Vreelandella piezotolerans: one gene and its partner. The protein of the gene in region 2 interacts with the protein of the main gene of each other region in a pairwise test. Links are inferred from orthologs where the notes say so. Each region holds a gene or a part of one and is shown on either strand. Other genes may lie near its edges.

The links.
Region 1: the proteins of GYM47_RS10620 (region 2) and mtgA interact in binary tests that used the Escherichia coli proteins (3 or more experiments, as listed by UniProt). The link is inferred for Vreelandella piezotolerans from one-to-one orthologs.

The regions. Positions count from the first base shown.
Region 1 is NZ_CP048602.1:2,884,641-2,900,050, reverse strand. Bases 1-2,786 are described here. They hold mtgA (monofunctional biosynthetic peptidoglycan transglycosylase), read left to right. Parts: upstream 1-928; coding sequence 929-1,645; downstream 1,646-2,786. Other genes in these bases: GYM47_RS13255 (DMT family transporter), read right to left, coding at 2,496-2,786; GYM47_RS13260 (EAL domain-containing protein), read right to left, coding at 1,688-2,455; fghA (S-formylglutathione hydrolase), read left to right, coding at 64-918. Also shown: more of GYM47_RS13255, read right to left, coding at 2,787-3,419; GYM47_RS13250 (DUF4168 domain-containing protein), read left to right, coding at 3,566-3,955; GYM47_RS13245 (DUF294 nucleotidyltransferase-like domain-containing protein), read left to right, coding at 4,233-6,143; GYM47_RS13240 (3'-5' exonuclease), read left to right, coding at 6,145-6,870; GYM47_RS13235 (BCCT family transporter), read right to left, coding at 6,949-8,589; GYM47_RS13230 (glycine betaine ABC transporter substrate-binding protein), read right to left, coding at 8,821-9,693; GYM47_RS13225 (ABC transporter permease), read right to left, coding at 9,855-10,691; GYM47_RS13220 (quaternary amine ABC transporter ATP-binding protein), read right to left, coding at 10,691-11,893; GYM47_RS13215 (hypothetical protein), read left to right, coding at 12,291-12,707; GYM47_RS13210 (hypothetical protein), read left to right, coding at 12,937-13,155; GYM47_RS13205 (sigma-54-dependent transcriptional regulator), read right to left, coding at 13,195-14,598; GYM47_RS13200 (sensor histidine kinase), read right to left, coding at 14,610-15,410. UniProt on the Escherichia coli protein: Peptidoglycan polymerase that catalyzes glycan chain elongation from lipid-linked precursors. May play a role in peptidoglycan assembly during cell division in collaboration with other cell division proteins.
Region 2 is NZ_CP048602.1:2,307,630-2,312,296, reverse strand. What follows is about bases 1-2,927. They hold GYM47_RS10620 (peptidoglycan D,D-transpeptidase FtsI family protein), read left to right. Parts: upstream 1-574; coding sequence 575-2,281; downstream 2,282-2,927. Other genes in these bases: GYM47_RS10615 (UDP-N-acetylmuramoyl-L-alanyl-D-glutamate--2,6-diaminopimelate ligase), read left to right, coding at 2,298-2,927; ftsL (cell division protein FtsL), read left to right, coding at 243-578; rsmH (16S rRNA (cytosine(1402)-N(4))-methyltransferase RsmH), read left to right, coding at 1-240. In the rest of the region: more of GYM47_RS10615, read left to right, coding at 2,928-3,788; GYM47_RS10610 (UDP-N-acetylmuramoyl-tripeptide--D-alanyl-D-alanine ligase), read left to right, coding at 3,785-4,667. UniProt on the Escherichia coli protein: Essential cell division protein that catalyzes cross-linking of the peptidoglycan cell wall at the division septum. Required for localization of FtsN.

The DNA of each region.
Region 1 (15,410 bases), 590 kb from region 2 along the record:
CCGGGTAAACGAACGCGGTAGGGGCGACCCTCCGCGTTTTCATCTTCTCGAGGAGCCTGCCCCATGAGCATGAGTGAAACCTTAGAACTGGTGTCGGCCAACCGCAGCTGCGGCGGCTGGCACAAGCGCTACCGCCACTACTCCCGGGCGCTTGACTGCGACATGGTCTTCGCCGTTTACCTGCCGCCGCAAGCGGAAAACGAGCGGGTGCCGCTGTTGTGGTGGCTGTCCGGGCTGACCTGTAATGACGAAAACTTCATGCAGAAGGCGGGCGCCCACCGGATTGCTGCTGAGCTTGGGGTGGCGATCGTCTGCCCCGATACCAGCCCGCGCGGTACCGATCTGCCCGGCGAGCATGACAGCTACGATCTCGGCTCTGGGGCCGGTTTCTACGTCAATGCCACCCAAGCGCCGTGGAAGCCGCATTACCGGATGTACGACTATGTGATCGAGGAGCTACCGTCGGTCGTGCGCCAGCACTTTCCCGTCAATGGTCGTGAATCGATCAGCGGTCACTCCATGGGCGGGCACGGCGCGCTGATCCTTGCGCTGCGCCATCCCGGTCGGTTCCGTTCGGTCTCGGCCTTCGCGCCGATCGTCAATCCAATGAACTGCCCTTGGGGCCAAAAAGCCTTTACAAGCTACTTGGGCGACGACCAGTCGCGCTGGCGTCAATACGATGCCTGTGAGCTAGTGGCCAACGGTGCGTCTCGCCAGCGGCTGTTCATCGACCAGGGCGAGGCGGACCAGTTCTTGGAAGAGCAGCTCATGCCTGAGCGCCTGGAAGCCGTCTGTGAAGAGCACGATCACCCGCTGACATTGCGTCGCCAGCCGGGCTATGACCATAGCTACTTCTTCATCGCCTCGTTCATCGAGGACCATTTGCGCTATCATGCGGAACACCTCATGAAACGCTAAGGATTCCGAGATGCTCGATCGCGCGCTGCGCCGTTTTCTTCGTCTGCTATGGCGGCTTGTCTGGCGTGGTGCGCTGGGGTTCGTGGTGCTCTCCGTGGCGTTGGTGCTGCTATTTCGTTTCGTACCGCCGCCTGGCTCCATGGTGATGGTCGAGCGTAAAGTGCAGAGCTGGATCAACAGTGAGCCCATCGACATTCAGCGTCAGTGGCGTAGTTGGGAGCAACTGTCTAGCAATGCCAAACTGGCGGTGATCTCCGCAGAGGATCAGCGGTTCCCCCAGCATCGCGGGTTCGATTTCGTCGAAATGCGTCGCGCCTGGGAAGCAAGTCGAGACGGTGAGCGGCTGCGCGGCGCCAGTACCCTGAGCCAGCAGACTGCCAAAAACGTGTTTCTATGGACCGGGCGTAGCTGGGTGCGTAAAGGGCTAGAAGCGTGGTTCACTCTGTTGATCGAAACGCTCTGGGGGAAACAGCGAATTCTAGAGGTGTATCTCAACGTCGCCGAGTGGGATACCGGCGTGTTCGGTTTGGAAGCGGCGGCCAATCACTACTTCGGTGCTTCAGGCAGCGCGTTGACCGAGCGTCAGGCTAGTTTGTTGGCCGCCATACTACCCAGCCCACGCACTCGCAGCGCTTCCCGGCCCGACGCCCAGGTCGAGCGTCGCAGCCAATGGATTCGTCAGCAGATGCGCAATTTAGGCGGCACGGCCTACTTGGAGCGGCTATGAGCGTAGAGGCAATGAGGTGGGCGTTTGACTGAGCCGCTTGGCTCAGTCGTATCGCACGGGTGCCACGGTAGGCAGTTCGCCGATCTGAGGGCGCGCAAAGTAGTAACCTTGCTGCACGGAAATGCCTAGCGCCAGCAGGCAGCGGGACTCTTCTCGGGTTTCGACCCCTTCGGCGACGAGCTGTGTGCCTAGGGTGCGTGCCAATGACACCATGCTCTTGAGAATGGCCTGACGACGCACGTTGCTATCGCAGCCCATGACCAGCTCGCGGTCGATTTTGAGGGTGTCGGGGCGAAGGTCGGTCAACAAATCCAAGTTGGCGTAGCCATTGCCGAAGTCATCTAGCGAGGTGGTAAACCCCATCCGTCGATAGCTATCGATAATATTACGCATATGCGCTCTGTCGACGACACGCTCAGTTTCGGTGATTTCGAAGTTAAGCCGCTCGGTGGGCCAGCCCACGCGGCGTGACGTGTCTAGCGTGGACTGAATGCACGCCTCCGGTTCGTACACGGCATTCGGTAAAAAATTGATCGACAGCCGCTCGGTCATGCCCAGTTCGCTGGCAAGCTCGATGGCCTTTACGCGACAGGCTTGGTCGAAGCGATACATCAGCTCATCGGTCACTTGATTCAGGATCGAAAAGGCCGATTCGCCGTTAACTCCGCGCACCAATGCTTCGTAATACACCACTCGTCGTTGGGAAACATCGACAATGGGTTGAAAGGCCATCGTAAACGCAAAGGGAACTGGGGTGTCGCATCGGTTGCAAACGCCGTCGACCCTGGCGCAGTGAGGTTGTGCAGTCATTTTTTCCAAGCCCTGGAAGATTCGTTTTTTTCGTATCGAATTATGTCGTCGAGGGGCGTACCACCATGACCACACCGATAATGGCAATGACCATGCCTGCCAATCCCAGCAGCGGCAAACGCTCATCGAATAGCCACCACGCCTGAAGCGCCGTGACTGGAGGCACCAGATAAAAGAGACTCGCTACACGAGAAGCCTCCCCCTTCTTTATCAAGGCCATCAATAGCAGGATAGCGGCAATTGAGAGAATCAGCACGAGCCAGCCAAGCGTGAGTATGAACGTTGAGCTCCACTCCACCTCGCGGCTTTCGAACAGTAGGGCGCCAATGCCCAACAGTCCACCTGCCGCCATGTACTGGATCGCTGCGCCCGACAGCAGTGGCATGCTGGTGCAGTAGCGCTTTTGGTATAGGGTGCCAAGCGAGATACCCACTAGGGCGGCCATCACGCTCACCAACGCACCCATCCCGAAGCCGCTAAAGAGCGTGCTGCCGAGCTCCAGCTTACTGCCCAGTACCAAGCTGATGCCGACCAATCCCAACAACAGGCCTAACCACTGCCGTCTGGTCAACCGCTCGCCGAGCAGCGGTCCTGCGCAGGCGGCGGTGAGGAGTGGCTGCAGGCCGACCAAGAGCGCAGCCAGACCTGCAGGCATGCCCAAATAGATACCGTAAAATACACCGCCTAAGTAGGTGCCATGGACCAGCAAACCCGATACCGCAATATGTTTCCATAACGTAGGTGATGAAGGCCAAGAAATACGCATTACCCATATCAAGGGAGTCAGTAGCAGTAGGGTGAGTACGAAACGGATGAACAAAAAGGTGAAGGGTTCGGCGTAGGGGAGGCCAAATTTTGCGCCAATAAAGCCAGTACTCCACAACAGAACGAACAGGCCTGGCATGGCAGTCAAACCAAGGGAGGCAGCGTCCTTATCTGTTAACTTTCTGAAATTAATAGACATAATCTTCCTGGAGTAGCATGATTCGTGAGTTGGGTGACTTACGCTTTGTTCTTTTTGTTACTGAGTTTTACATAAAAGATTGAACCAGCGCCCAAACGACGCGTCACACTGGGCACATTCATAACGCGCCAATGAGGTTTCTTACCATGCAACGTATGACTGCTTTGTTCTCTGCTGCACTTCTTGCGACGGGTCTGATGGCGGGCACCGCTCACGCCCAACAAGCCGACGGTCAAGCGCAGGACCCAATGGCTACTCAACAAGCCCCGACTCAGGATTTTTCTGATCAGCAGCTACAGCAGTTCGCCGATGCTTCTCAAGAAATCGCCGTGATCTCGCAAGAGTACACACAGCGTCTGCAGGAAGCAGAAGACGAAGCCGCACAACAGGAAGTACGCGCTGAAGCTAACGACCGCATGATCGAAGTCGTCGAAGATAGCGGCTTGGATGTCGATACGTTCAACGCAATTGGTCAGTCCATCCAGCAAGATCCAGAAATGATGCAGCGCGTTCAGGAAATGGCTAGCCAGTCGTAAAGGCCATGAATTGAATGTTATACCCAAGGCTATGTGGATAGTGCCAGATTTTCCTTAAAGTGCGAAGTAACTGTCACGCCGCAAGCCGACCAAAGCCCAACGTACATGCGTTGGGCTTTTTTTGTGCGGGTCATTGAGTCCGGCACTTTCGTTTCACCTCAAAGGGTTGTCCAAGGTGCATGTTCACGACACACTGAGACCAGGACGGCCTATTGTCGTCCCATGATGCATCAAAGCACCGTCCGTTCAACAGAGTCAGCGCCCAGCAGGAGAGCGTATGGACGTCGAGTTATTAGAAATACGCCAGCACATGGGGCAGTTTCCCCCGTTTGATGGCTTATCGGATGAACTGCTGGATGCGATTGCCGAGCAGGTAGAGGTAAGCTACTTCAAAACGGGCAGCGATATTCTGGCGCTCAACGATACCCTCGACGAGCTTTGCTACATCCGCAGCGGCGCGGTCGAGGTGTATCGTCGCCAAGGAGAGCTCTACAACCGCTTGGGCGAGGGCGATATTTTTGGTCACTTCAGCCTGCTGCGAAATCACAAGGTTCGCTTTCCTGCCAAAGCCATTGAAGACACGCTGATTTACTTTATTCCCGACGCGGTATTTCAGCGCCTATGTGAAGAGGACGATGACTTTGCCGACTTCGTCGAACTCGAGCGCCCACGCTTAGAGACTGCCGCAGAGCAGCAGAAGAAGTCGAACGACATGATGGTGACGCGTATTCGCAAACTGGTCACCCGCTATCCGGTCATGGTGGAGGCGACGACGAGTGTCCAGCAGGCGGCTAGGCAAATTATCGATGCCCAGGCGTCTGCGGTGTTGGTCATCAAAGAGGGGAGCGATAACCCTCGCTATAGCTTTCAGGATAGCGAAGGCCAAATTTGGCAGATGTGCGGTATTCTCACCGATAGCGATTTCCGCACGCGGGTCGTGGCCGAGGGGCTATCGCCCAGCACCCCTGTGGGAGAGGTCATCTCCGAGCGGCTGATTACCGTCCAGTCCGATGCATCCGTGTATGAAGCGATGCTGACCATGCTGCGTAGCAACGTCCATCACCTCCCGGTACTCTACCGCCAGCGCCCGGTGGGTGTGGTGCACCTATCCGATATCATTCGCTACGAAACGCACAGCGGACTCTACCTGGTGAGCAATATCTTCAACCAGTCCAGTGCACAAGGGCTTGCCAAACTGGCGCCCGACGTTCGAGCAGCGTTCGTACGCATGGTGCAGGAGGGCGCAAACTCGCAAATGGTGGGCAGCGCGCTCTCTACCATCGGCCGCAGCTTCACCCGCCGACTGCTGGAGTTGGCAGAAGATACGTTGGGTCCGCCGCCGGTACCCTACTGCTTCATGGTCAATGGCTCCATGGCGCGTAACGAGCAGAGCATCGTCACGGATCAGGATAACGCGCTGATTCTCTCCGATGACTTCGTTGCCGAAGAGCATGATGAGTACTTCCATGCGTTGGCCGCGTTCGTCAGCGACGGCCTTGCCGCCTGTGGCTATACGTACTGCAAAGGGGATGTCATGGCGACCAACCGGCAGTGGCGTCAGCCGTTGGCGGTATGGAAGCGCTACTTCCAGGACTGGATGGCGAACCCAACGCCCGAGAAGCTGCTGCACAGCTCGATCTTTTTCGATCTCGATAGTGTTTACGGGGAGGACCTGTTCGTTGAAACGCTGCAGGATTTAATTGCCCAAACGGCTCCCAAATCACCGCTGTTCCTGGCGGCCATGGCGCGTAATGCGCTCAATCGCACCCCACCTTTGGGCTTTTTCCGCACTATCGTCATGGAAAAAGATGGCAAGCACAACAACTCCATCAACCTCAAGCGACGCGGCACGGCGCCGATGGTAGATTTGATTCGTGTGCATGCCTTGGCCTGTGGTTCTAAAGCGCAAAGCTCCTTTCAACGGTTGGACGACATCAGCAAAACCCAGCTGCTAGCCACCGGGGTGAGTGACAAACTCAGCTATGCGCTCGAGTTCTTGTGCATGTCGCGGATCCGTCACCAAATGATCGACCTGCAGGAGGAGCGTGAGCCGGACAATAATATCGAGCCGGAGAACGTAGAAGACAGCGAACGGCACACCCTAAAGGATGCTTTTCAGGTGTTGAGCAATGCTCAGAAATTTTTGAAGTTCCGCTACCCCGTTCCCACCCAACGGCAGAGGCGCTGATATGCACGGTATTCGTCCGCGCCAAAAGGTCACTCAAGCCGATTGGAAGGGCTATATGGCCGCTCGGGCCGAGCGGGCCAAAGATGACACCTTGATACGCTTTTTCGATACGCCGATGCCTGATTCCGAGACGCCGCTGTCCGAGGTGCCGCTCGTCGCGCTGGATATGGAAACCACCGGACTCGATGAGCGACGCCATGCGATCGTCAGTATTGGCGTCGTGCCGTTTACGTTAGGGCGTATATCCATGGCTCAGCGCCGTTACTGGGTAGTGAAACCGCCCCGTCCGTTAGATGAGGACTCGATAGCGTATCACCACATCACGCACTCGGAGATTGCCGATGCGCCAGACTTGGATAGCGTGCTAGACGAGCTGTTGACGGTGTTGGCCGGGCGGGTCGTGGTGGTTCACTTTCGTAATATCGAGCGACCTTTTCTCGATGCGGCGGTGAAGGCGCGCCGTGGTGAGGGAGTGTTGTTTCCCATGATCGATACCATGTCGCTGGAAGCGCGGTTGCATCGACAAACACTGTGGGCCCGCTTTCGCCGCTGGCTGGGTCGTCCGCCGGTATCGATTCGCCTCAACGCCAGCCGCGAGCGCTACGGCTTACCCGTTTACCAAGGCCACCATGCGCTCATTGATGCTCTGGCCACTGCCGAGCTTTTGCAGGCGCAAATCGCCAATCGCTATAGCCCTGAGACGCCTTTAAAAGCGCTGTGGTGTTAGCGCTCGCACCTTCTTTGCATAATAAAACGGGCAGCCCTTGGGCTGCCCGTTGACGTCTTGCCGAGTTGAAGCTGCTACTTACACTGCTTTGGGTTCGCTCATCAAGCCTTTGATGATGGCGTAGCAGGCCACCAGTAGAATGATGGTGAACGGGAACCCGGTCGACACGGCCATGGTTTGCAGCGCGGTCAAACCGCCCCCCAGCAGCAGTGCAATGGCAATCGCGCCTTCGATGATCGCCCAGAACACACGCTGCGGTTTCGGTGCATCGACCTTGCCACCTGCGGTAATGGAATCGATGACCAGCGAGCCAGAATCCGACGAGGTCACGAAGAACACGATGACCAGCACGATGGCGATGAACGAGGTGATCTGTGACAGCGGCAGTTGCTCGAGCATGATGAACAGCTGCAGATCCACGCCTGCGTCGCGCACGGCCTCGATGCCTTGGCTGACGTACTGATCGATGGCGGTGCCACCGAAGGTCGTCATCCACAGTACCGAAACGACGGACGGCACGATCAGCACGGAGACCAGGAACTCACGTACGGTACGGCCGCGGGATACCCGCGCAATGAACATGCCGACGTACGGAGACCAGGAGATCCACCATGCCCAGTAGAAGGCCGTCCAGCCTTGGCTAAAGTTCGCGTCTTCACGGCCAAAGGGGTTCGACAGCGCCGGAAGATGAACCACGTAGCTCAATAGGTTCTCGAAAAAGCCGGTCGCGATCAGCAGCGTCGGGCCGACACCGATCACGAAGAACAGCAGCGCGGCAGCCATGGCGATGTTGATTTTCGACAGCAGCTGTACGCCCTTGTCGACACCGGCAACGATCGAGCCAATCGCTATCATCGTGATACCGATGATGAGCAGAATCATCGTGATATCACTTTCCGGCGCGCCAAACAGATAGGTCAAGCCAGCAGCGGCCTGGGTAGCGCCCAGCCCCAGTGACGTGGCCAGACCAAACAGTGTGGCAAACACTGCCAGAATGTCGATCAAGTGGCCCGGCCAACCCCAAACGCGTTCACCCAGTAGCGGGTAGAACACCGAGCGCATGGAGAGCGGCAAGCCTTTGTTGAACGAGAATAGCGCCAATGACAGAGCCACCACGGCATAAATCGCCCACGGATGCAGACCCCAGTGGAAGATCGTTGCCGCCATGCCCAGCGCCGCTGCGCCTGCCGTATCGCCCTCAGCGCCAGCCAGCGGTGCCCAGTCGCCACCATCCAAAGAGGTGCCGAAGTGGGTCAGCGGCTCATTGACGCCAAAGAACATTAGCCCAATGCCCATACCGGCGGCGAACAGCATCGAAAACCAGCCGGCATAGGTAAAGTCCGGCTTGGCATCTGCCCCGCCAATGCGGATTTTACCCAGGGGAGAGACGATCAAACCCAGGCAAAGAATGACGAAGATATTGGCGGCCAAAATGAAGAACCAAGCCAGATTGCCGGTCAGGAAGCCAAAAACGGCGTCGTAGATCGGCGAAATCGTATCTTGCAGTGCCAAGGTGAGTATGACGAACAGCAGCACCACGAGTGACGAAATGGTGAATACCTTGCCGTGTAGGTCAAGGTTGAAGCCCATTGCACTCGTCGTAATGTTGTCTTGGCCGATCACGTAATCGGTATCGATCAGGTTAGCCGGGCCATCAGGGGCGGGGATGCCTTCTGATACCGGCTCATCAGCGGGACGCTTAGAGTCAGGATTATCCACGGGAGCCTCTCCATGTCGGACAGAAACCGCCAAACGCACCTGGATGGACCAGCAGTTACCTTCTGGCCAATCACAAATGCATTAGCAGGCGTGTATTACATCAGTAACAGTAGCAAACGTTGCTTAATCTTTGTTCAACGCGCGGGCACGTTAGCACGAAAAAACGTCACATTTACAACGACGACAGAGGGCCGAAGCCCTCTGTCATTTAACGCTCGGGGCAGAGTATGACTAGCCGTTGAGCCACTGCTCGACCACGTCTTGGTTCTCTTCTACCCACTGCTTGGCATTTTCGTAGGGGTCGCTGCCATCTTCTTGGTTCATCAGCATCACCTCGCCCATCTGCTCGGGCGTCCACTCGAAGGCATCCAGAATGGCGTAGGCTTCTGGCATGTCTTCTTCCAGACCGCTACGTACGACGGTATGGATCTGCTCGGCACCGCCGTAGACGTTTTCTGGGTCTTCGAGGTATTTCAGATCGAACCGAGCAAACATCCAATGCGGCGTCCAGCCAGTGACGACCACATCCTCTTCGTTTTGGATGGCGCTGGCCAAAGCAGCCGTCATGGTGGCACCGCTGCCGCTGCGCAGGTTCAGCCCGAGGTCATAGGTATCCACGACCTCTTCGGTGAGTGCCATCAGGCCAGCACCGGGGTCAATACCGATGATCTCGCCGTTGAAGCTGTCGGCGTTGTCGTTCAGATCGGCGATGGAGTCCACGTCGGTGTACTCAGGTACGACCAAGCCGAGTTTGGTGCCATCCAGATTGGGGCCTAAGTCTTCGGTATTGTCACCGACACGCTCCATGTAGTCTGCGTGGGTCGTCGGCAGCCAGGCGGCGACGATGGCATCGGCATCACCCGTGGAGAGGGCTTGGAACATGGCCGCTGCGGACAGCGAGGTCAGTTCCACCTCGAACCCTGCCTGCTCGAGAACCGCAGCAATGACGTTAGTGGAAGCGACTTCAGAGGACCACTCGACATAGGCCAAGTTGACCGTGCCTTGATCTTGGGCGTGGGCCAGGCTGCCAGCGGCTAGCCCGGTACCCGCGACCAGGGCCAAAGAGGCGAGACGGATGCGGTGATTCAACGTACGCGTTTTCATTCACTTGCTCCCTGTTGATGGGCAGTGGCACTTGCCACTGCGGTATGAAGAGGTCGTTCTTTGCTTACTTCAAGGTCTTGACCTTAATGATCGCTTGAATCGATCAGCATGGTCATTCATGACCGGTGGTTCAAGCATGCCAATCAACGCAGCGCTCAATGCTAAGGCGAGCGGCGCGATTTGCGCAGCGACTGCGTCAGACGGTCCAGCAGCATGGCTAGAATGACCACGGCAATCCCGGCCTCGAAGCCATCCCCTGGACGCAAGCGCTGGATGGCACGCCAGACTTCGCTACCCAAACCATCGGCGCCAATCATGGCGGCAATGACCACCATCGACAGGGCCAGCATGATGGTTTGGTTGATGCCCGCCATCACCGTGGGCAGCGACAGCGGCAACTGCACTTTGAACAGTTTTTGGCCTCGCGTGGCACCGTAGGCGTCGGCAGCTTCGATGAGTTCGGTCGGCACTTGGCGGATGCCTAGTGTAGTAAAGCGAATGGCGGGCGGCATGGAGAAGATGACCGTGGCAAAAATCGCCGACACCGAGCCAATGCCGAAAAACGGGATGGCAGGGATCAGGTACACGAACGCGGGCATGGTCTGCATGAAGTCCAGCACGGGCATGATCAGCCGGTAGAGTCGCTCGGAAAGCGCCGCGGCGATGCCTACGGGCAGCGCGATGACCACCGCCACTAGTGTGGCAATCACCACCAGCGTCAGCGTTTCGATCATCGGGTTCCAAAGCCCTAGGTTCCAGATCAACGCAAGCCCAGCCGTGGCGCCAATCGCCAAGCGCATGCTGGCCAGTTTCCAGCACAGCAGGGCAATGATCGCCAGCAACGCCCACTCGGGCAACCACATCAGGCTATCGTTCAAACTATTGATGCCGGTTTGCGTAATACGCGAAATGCCGCGCGTCACGGCGGAGTATTCGCTGGTCAGCCATGTCAGGCCGGATTCAATCCAACTACCTAAAGGAATGCGTGTTATCTCCATTACTGTTCTCCTGCTCGTGCCAGTTCATCCAGGACTGCGCCTTTTACCACGACGCCCAATAGGCGCTGCTGCTCATCGACCACGGCAATGGGGTAGCTCTTCTCGCTGAACATGGCGAAGAGGTGCTGCAGCGGCTCGTCTGGCGGCACTTTGCGGAAATCTTGGGTCAGGTAATCGGTGATGGTGTCGGCTTTCTCCTCGATGGCACGGCTAGCAGCGTCGGCCTCCAGCAAGCCCAATAGCTGGCGGTCACGGTCGGTCACATAGATGGAGTCGATGCTGTGATCACGCATGCGGTGCAGTGCCGTACGCGGGCCGTCGCTGTCGCGGGCGGTGGTGCGCACCGGGCGCATGGCGCTTTCGGCGGTCAAGATACGAGAACGATCGACCCCTTCGATGAAGCGGCGCACGTAATCATCGGCAGGCTTGGTCAAAATCTCCTCGGGCGTACCGATCTGCACCACCTCGCCATCTTTCAGCAGCACGATGCGGTCGCCGATATTGAGCGCCTCATCCAAGTCGTGAGTAATGAAGACGGTAGTCTTCTGCATTTTGGTTTGCAGCTGCAGAAGCTCTTGCTGCATGTCCTTGCGGATGAGCGGATCAAGGGCTGAGAAGGCCTCGTCCATGAGCAGTACGCTGGCATCGTTGGCCAGTGCGCGGGCAAGTCCTACACGCTGCTGCATACCGCCCGATAGCTGGTTGGGGTAGGCATCTTCCCAGCCTTCCAAGCCCACCTGCTTGAGCGCGTTGTGGGCGATCGACTGCCGCTCGGACTTCTCTACCCCGCGAATCTCCAAACCAAATTCGGCGTTCTGTTGTACCGTCCGGTGAGGGAAAAGCGCGAAGTTTTGAAACACCATCGAGAAATGACGGCGGCGGCACTCCAGCAGCGCTTTCTCACCCAACGTGGGGATGTTCTCTCCGTCGATGATGATCTCGCCTTCGGTCGTATCGATCAGGCGATTCAAGCAGCGAATCAGCGTGGATTTACCCGAGCCAGACAGGCCCATGATGACCAGTAGTTCACCTTCGTAGACGTCGAAGGAGATATCGGAAAGGCCGAGGGTTTGGCCAGTTTTTTCGAGAATCTCAGGGCGTTTGAGGCCCTGGTCGCGTAACTCGAGAGCTTTTTTGGGCTGTTTACCAAAGACCTTGCTCAAGCCGCGTACCTGAATTTTGACAGGGCGTGTCTCGTCCATCAGCGGTGCCTTTTGATTGAATGAGCAGCCTTGTGTCGTTACTCAACGCGCTTACCTGCGGCCTAGACGTGCTTCCTGCAAGCAGCGACACAAAACGGTTCATAAGTAGGAGTTAAGATTATATTTAACAAGTTATTACAAATTATTATACATAAGTGAGCAGGATGTGCCACAACGCTCCTGCTCACCCCGGCAATTTACGCCACATGTGCCATTTTGAACCCCCACCCATGACCCTGTCGTGACAGCGAATGGTGGCTACGATTTTTTAATAAGTTGCTGTTTTTTAAAACATAAATTTATTTTTTTTCAATGTTGGCACGAAGTGTGAAATTATCTTTCTAGAAAAGCTTGGCAAGTGACGCAAGCACGTTAGTCGAAAAAGGAGGCAATCTTTATGGATAAACAAGTGAGCCAATCGCGCAAGCGTCCACGTGTGCTGACACTGTGCATGTTAGCCGCAACCGTTAGCACCTTGGCCCTGGCGGGGTGTGGCAACGGCGAAGAGGAAATGCCCCCGGCGCAGCAACCTGACACCATGGAGCAGGACGCGACGACCACGACGGCTCCGGCTTCCGGTAACGAGCCTACCATGGCAGACGAGCCGATGAATGAAGACCCGGGCTTAGGCGAAGATCCCGCGGCGACGCAAGAGCCAATGCCGGGTGAGAATACGCAAACGGGCGCTGTCAATGATCCTGAAGAGAACCCTGGTTTCGGTGAAGGTACCGATCCCATGCCCGGTGCAAGCGATACCACTACCGACGACGTTAACAGTACCGATGATGAAGACGACATGACTAACGGCCAATAGCCGTCAACGCTCCCTACGATGGTAAGCCGACCCAGCTGTCTGTTCCCTGCGGCTGCTCCACACGGTTTATCATCCTTTCGCCCCCGCGCCCGCGGGGGCTTTTTTTGCTTGTTTAAAGCGTATGACGGTGAGTTTGGGCGGTTGCAAGTTACCCGTCAGCCGCTAAGGTTAGGGGGAGCAGACGCTGCTTTGGCGGCTGCTAGCCCATGAACAAGGAAGGAGAATGGACATGATGTCACGATTACGCAATGCGCGTGGGACGGCGCTACTGTTGAGCGCACTGCTCATGGCGGGCGTGCTGACAGGCTGCGGTGATTCCGAAGCACCGACCACCGATTCGGAAGTACCGACCGACGAACCTCAAGAGCCCATGGATACCGGCCCCATGGCGAATGATGGGCAAGCGACACGTGAGTCGCCCGGCGATGGCGTGAGTGACCCGGAGTAAGCATGAAAAAGCCGGTCGGCGAGTGCGACCGGCTTGGTCTTACTCCTCGCTATCTTCCAAACGCCGGTAAAGAGTGCGGCGGGCGATGCCTAGTACTTCGGCCGTCCGACGTTTATTTCCTCCTGTCGCTTCCAACACTTTGCGAATATAGCGCTTTTCCACCTCTTCCAAACTTGGCCAGCGGGCTGGCGCGGGTGCCGGAATTTGCGTGCCTGGTAGTACCTCCCCGCTTAGCGTGGGCGTCGTGTCGGTACTGCTCTTTTGCTGGCCGGACTGTTCGCGCAGGCGCTCGGGGAGATCCTGATGCTGTAGCACGCCTGCTTCGCTGAGCGTGACCGCGCGCATGATCGCGTTCTCCAACTCGCGCACGTTGCCGGGATAGGAGTAGTTCAACAGGCTATTGAGGGCCTCTGGCTCGATCTGCTCGATCTGTTTCCCTTGGGTGTCGGCATGTTTGTCGATCAAGGCGAACACCAAGTGCTCGATGTCCGTGCCGCGCTCACGTAGCGGTGGAATGCGTAGCGAGAAGGTTTCCAGGCGGTAAAACAGGTCGCTACGGAAGTTCTCCTGCTCGATCTCTTTCTCCAGGTGGCGGTGCGTAGCGGCAATGATGCGCACATCCACCGGTTCCTCCCGCTCACCGCCCACGGGGCGTACGGTTTTCTCTTGCAGGGCGCGCAGCAGCTTGGCCTGCAGATTGATCGGCATTTCACCAATCTCATCGAGGAATAGGCTACCGCCTTGGGCACTTTGGAAAAGCCCTTTTCTGGCCTCGTTTGCGCCCGTGAAAGCGCCTTTTACGTGGCCGAAGAATTCGCTCTCCATCAGATCGGCAGGAATACTGGCGCAGTTCACGGGCACGAAGGGCGCGTCGTGACGGCTACTTTCCTGGTGGATCGCCCGGGCCAGCAGCTCTTTGCCGGTGCCGCTTTCACCCAGAATCAAAATGGGCGCATCGCTTTTCGCCAACCGAGAGGCATCGTGAAACAGCGACTGCATGGCCGGACTTTTACCCACGATGCCGTGGAAATGGCTGAGCTCCGTATCATGAGACAGCGACAAGCGCTGACGCTCCAGTACGCGAAAAACGGCGTCACGAATGGCATCCAAATCGAGCGGTTTGGTCAAAAAGTCATCGGCACCTAGCTTGAGGGCTTCTACCGCCTGATCGATGGTGCCAAAGGCGGTAATCACGATGATGCCTAGCTCGCTGCCGCTCTGGCGGAGCTGTTGAAGTAACTGAATGCCGGTCATGCCCGGTAGCCGTACATCGGTGATCATCATCGCCACCGGCGTATGGCTCAGTAGGGCAATGGCTTCTTCTGCGCTGGGGACACCCAGTGTGTCGTAGCCCGCGTCGTTGAGCTCCTCCTCTAGCAACTCACGGATAGCGGCGTCATCTTCCACCACCAATAACGGTAAAAGGTGTTCCTGATGGGTCACAAACGTCGTCCTCAAGCGGATGCGGTTTCACTAAGGGGCAGCGTAATTTCAAAGCCAGCGCCGCCAAGTGCGCTGTCAAATACGCCAATCGTCCCGCCGTGGTCGTTGATAATGCGGTGCACCATCGATAATCCCAAGCCGCTGCCTTGACCCACCGGCTTGGTGGTGAAAAAAGGATCGAACACTTGGTGATGGTGCGATGCAGGTATGCCGGGCCCGTCGTCTTCAACCCAAAGGGTCAACTCTTCACTGTGTGCCTGCGCGCGCACACGAATGTGGCTGACCTGGGGAGCTTGGGCGGCATTGCGTAATAAATTGGTCAACACCTGAACGATTTGCTGACCATTGACCAATAAATGGGGTGTCGGAGTGGGAAGATCAATATCCAAGTGGATATTTCGTGGTTCCAGCTCCTCTTCGACCAGCTCGCTGGCGCTGATGATAAGCTGATCGAGCGCTTGGTGTCCTTTCTCTACGTTATGTTGTCGGCCAAGCTCCATCAATTGACGGACGATATCGACGATACGTTCCACTTCGCCACGTATCCTGCCCAGCCGTGCCCGCTCATCGTCGCCAATCGTATCGCGGCGTGCCAGTCGTTGGGCTTGACCGTTGATGACCGTCAACGGGGCACCGATCTCGTGGGCGACCCCGGCGGCGAGCACGCCCAGCTCGGCCAGCTTTTTGGATTTGCGCAGGCGTTTTTCCAGCTCGATTTCACGGCGCTGGCGGGCATCGATGTCGCGATCTTTTTCGGCCATGGCATCCAGCATGCCATTCAGGCCAGAGGCTAAGCGGCGATACTCCGTGGG
Region 2 (4,667 bases):
CCCGGTGGTCATTTGGTGGTGATCAGCTTCCATTCGTTGGAAGACCGTCGTGTGAAGCGTTTTATTCGACATCACGTGCGTGGAGATACCCATCTACCCCGAGGGGTTCCCATCCGTGACGATCAGTTGAACCGCCGTCTGGAAGCGCTGGGTAAAGGCAGTCGTCCAAGTGACGAGGAAGTCGATGCCAACCCCCGCGCGCGAAGTGCCGTCATGCGGGCGGCGCGTAAGCGAGGCTAATCATGAGTATGGAGCGGTTAGGGCTCTGGGCTTCCACGCTAAGGGCAGAGTGGCCATTCAAACTACGTCTTCGTTGGTGGCCCATGACGATGATCGGGCTGTTTATGGCCTGTTTGCTGACCGGTTTGGCCGTGGTCACGACGACTCACATGACGCGCACGCAGTTTGCCGAGTTGCAGCGGTTGGAGCAGGAAAAGAATCAGTTGCAAACCGAGTGGGGGCAGTTATTGCTGGAGGAGGGGGCCTGGTCAACGCCGGCCCGCATTGAACAAATTGCCACGGAACGGCTAGAGATGCGCATTCCTGACGTAAACGATGTCGAGGTGATTCGGCCATGAGGCGTGAAGGTCGGGGAGGGACGTCCCGCCAATATCCCATCGCGCCGCCGCTTGCCGGTGGGCGCTTTTTCTTCATCTTATTGGCCATTGGCTTGGCATCGGCGATTCTGATTGGACGGATTACGCTGCTTCAGGTCATCGACCGCCCCTTCTTGCAGAGCCAGGGTGATGCCCGCACGCTGCGCCACGAAACCATTCCCGCCCACCGCGGGATGATCACTGATCGTAACGGGGAGCCGCTGGCGATTTCGACGCCGGTCGTGACGCTTTGGGCGAACCCTCAAGAGTTGCCTACAGACGCCATCCAGCGTGTCATGCTGGCGCAGGCGCTGGGGATGTCACTGGATGACTTCGAGTCCCGAGTGGCGCGCTACAGTAGCCGCGAATTCATGTATTTGCGCCGACAGATGACCCCAGACGCTGCGCAGCGCATCCTCGATCTGCGCACGCCGGGTGTCTATCCCCAGCGTGAATACAAGCGCTACTACCCGGCTGGAGAGGTGGCGGCCCAAATACTCGGCGTCACCAACGTAGACGACGTCGGTCAGGAGGGCTTAGAGCTCGCTTATCAGCCCTACCTAGCGGGTCACCCGGGGCAGCGTCGCGTCATCAAAGACCGGCGCGGCCGCTTGGTGCGAGAGTTGGGTGTGATTCGTGAAGCGCAGCCGGGTGGAGAATTAACCCTGGCGATCGATCAACGTATTCAGTACATGGCCTATCGGGAGCTGCGTGCCGCCGTTGCCGAGCACCAAGCAGACGGTGGCGTGCTTGTGATGATGGATGCCCGTACCGGTGAAGTACTGGCGATGGCCAACTTTCCCTCTTATAACCCCAACAATCGCGCCGGGTTAGACCCTCGCGGCTTACGCAATCAAGCGCTGGTCGATGTGTTTGAACCGGGATCGGTGATGAAGCCGCTTGCTATGGCCGCTGTGCTGGAAAGCGGCATCGTTGGGCGCGATGCGGTCGTAGATACCTCGCCGGGGTGGATGCGGCTCGACCAGTTCACGATTCGCGATTTCCGTAACTATGGCGAATTGGATCTGGCGGGTATTCTCGAAAAGTCCTCGAATATTGGTATGTCACGTTTGGCGCTTCAGCTCAGCGATACGGCCATCTGGGAAAAATACAACCAACTGGGCCTAGGTCAAAGCCCAGGTACAGGGTTTCCTGGAGAGTCTACGGGAACGTTACCGGCGCGGATTCAGTGGTCACGCAGCGAGCGAGCCGCGCTCTCTTATGGGTATGGGCTCTCGGTGACGGCGGTCCAATTGGCCAGTGCCTACACGGCGTTAGCCAATGACGGTCAGCGTCTACCTCCTTCGTTGTTGAGGTTGTCAGAGCCCCCGCCAGGTATTCCTGCCATCGAGCCTAGCGTTGCCAACGACCTACTCGATATCTTGGAGACGTCGGTGGGCGCTTACACCGGCGGTCGACGAGCTCGGGTAGAGGGGTATCGCGTGGGCGGTAAAACCGGCACCGTGCGTAAAACGGGGCAGCAAGGGTATGCCACCGATGCGTATCGCAGCGTGTTTGCTGGCATTGCTCCGATTTCGGACCCGCGTATCGTGACGGTGGTCATGATCGATCACCCTAAAGCGGGCGAGTTCTATGGTGGCGCCGTAGCCGCTCCGGTGTTTTCGAGTGTCACCGGCAACGCTCTGCGGCTGTTGGATGTGCCGCCGGATTACGAGGTCGATTAGTGTTTAAGGAGATGGCATGACTCTATGCCCAGACCAGTTACGGAAAGCGTTACGCTTGGTATGGCCGAGCGCCGAACTGCCAGCGCTGCCTGACCTACCTCAGCAGCTTCATCTGATCACCGATTCTCGCAAGCTCCAGGCAGGCGATGTGTTCGTTGCCGTGCCCGGCAGCCAGAGTGATGGCCGAGCGTATATCGAACAAGCGTTGGCAAGTGGAGCCGCCCTCGTGCTGGCGCATACCAAAGAGAGTGACGTGAGCCTGGACGAACGCGTGCTGTTTTTGCCGCATTTGTCGCTGCGTCTGGGGGAGCTGGGTCGGGCGTTGTTTGACGTGCCGAGTGGGCTTGAGATCATTGCAGTCACGGGAACCAACGGCAAGAGCTCGGTGACCCACTACATTGCCGAGCTCAGCGAACGCTTGGGGACACCTGCCGGTGTGATTGGGACCTTGGGCGTAGGACGACCGGGTCAGCTGTTAGAAAGCGGGTTGACGACGCCTGGTCCCCTTGCCCTGCAATCGACGCTGGGTGAGTTGGCGCGCCAGGGCGTCAAGCGGGTTGCGCTGGAGGCCTCTTCCCACGCGCTGGATCAGCAGCGCTTGGACGCGGTGGATGTGAACGTCGGGGTATTTACCAATCTGACCCGGGATCATTTGGATTATCACGGCAGTATGGCCGCTTACGCAGCGGCAAAGGCAAAACTCTTCCGTCGAGCCGAGTTGACATTGGCCGTTGTGAACGGTGACGACCCCTTGGCTCGCTTGATGCTGGCCGGGTGTGACCAGCGCGTGCGCGTGTTGGCGACTGGCAGCGATGACGCCGTCACGCTACGGGTGTTGGATTGGCAGCCGCATGCCCTTGGACAGCAGGCGCTGATTGCGACCCCGGAAGGTGAGAAAGCGCTGCAGCTAGGTCTCATGGGGCGGTTCAATCTGGACAACGTGTTGCTGGCTATCGCCGTGCTGTATGGATTGGGCGAGTCATTGGAGTCGCTGTTCGCGGCAGCGGCTAGCCTTTCCCCAGTGCCGGGACGTATGGCGTGCTTCGGTGGTGATCGTGCACCCAGCGTGGTAGTAGATTACGCCCACACGCCAGATGCGCTACAGAGTGCGCTAGGCGCGCTGCGCGCCCATCTGGGTAGCCGGGGCAAGTTGTGGTGTGTGTTTGGCTGTGGGGGAGAGCGCGATACGGGAAAGCGCGCCGAAATGGCCAGCGTCGCTGAGCAGCTAGCCGACCACATCGTGGTGACCGATGATAACCCTCGCGGGGAGTCGGCGGCGCGTATTCGTGAGCAAATTCTCACTGGCTTTACCGAACGTGCGACGGTCGACGAGGTCGGTGATCGTGGCCAAGCTATTCTCCACGCGGTACATCAGGCCTCGCCGGAAGATGTGGTTCTCGTGGCAGGTAAAGGTCACGAAGCCTATCAAGAGATCGATGGCGTGCGTCATGCGTTTCAAGATGACGAGCAGGTTCGAGATGCATTAGCGACTCGAGGTGTCGTCTGATGTGGACGTTAACAGAAGTGGCCGCTGCACTGGGTGTCGGCGTGTCGCCCATCAACGGCGCTCAATGGGTGTCGTCTGTCGTGACCGACACGCGGAAAATCATTCCTGGATGCCTGTTTGTCGCGTTAAAAGGACCGCGTTTCGATGGCCACGCGTTCGTCGAGCAAGCAAGGGAGCAGGGGGCTGTCGCCGCGTTGGTGGAGCGTCCGGTGGAAAGCGCTCTGCCGCAGTTGGTGTGTTCGGATACGCGGCTTGGGCTGGGGTTGTTGGCCAAGGCTTGGCGTCGTCGGTTCGACCTCCCGCTCATCGCCGTCACCGGTAATAGCGGTAAGACCACGGTAAAAGAGATCACCGCTGCCTTGCTGTCACCGCTCGGTGACGTACTAGCGACCTCGGGCAATTTGAATAACGATATCGGTGCGCCGCTGACGCTGTTGCGTTTATCTCACGAGCATCAAGCGGGCGTGATCGAGCTGGGGGCTAATCATCTGGGCGAGATCGCTTGGACGAGCCAGCTCACCGCACCGCAAGTAGCGATCATAACCAACGTGACCGGGGCGCATGTTGGCGAATTTGGCGGCATGGGGCAGATTGCTCAGGCAAAAAGTGAGATCTTATCTGGGCTTGGGTCCGATGGCACGGCCGTCATCAACCGAGACGATCGCTACCACGATTTTTGGTCAGCTTGTGCCGCCCCTAGGCGTTGTGTCAGCTACGGCTTACATGAGGATGCCGACGTTCACGCCCAGGCACTTTCCTGCGACCCTCAGGGGCGGTATGCTTTCACGCTTGTTGCGCACGGCCAGCGCCTCGGTGACGTCAATCTGCCACTGATTGGGAAGCATAACGTCAGCAACGCACTCGCTGCATCGGCAGCGG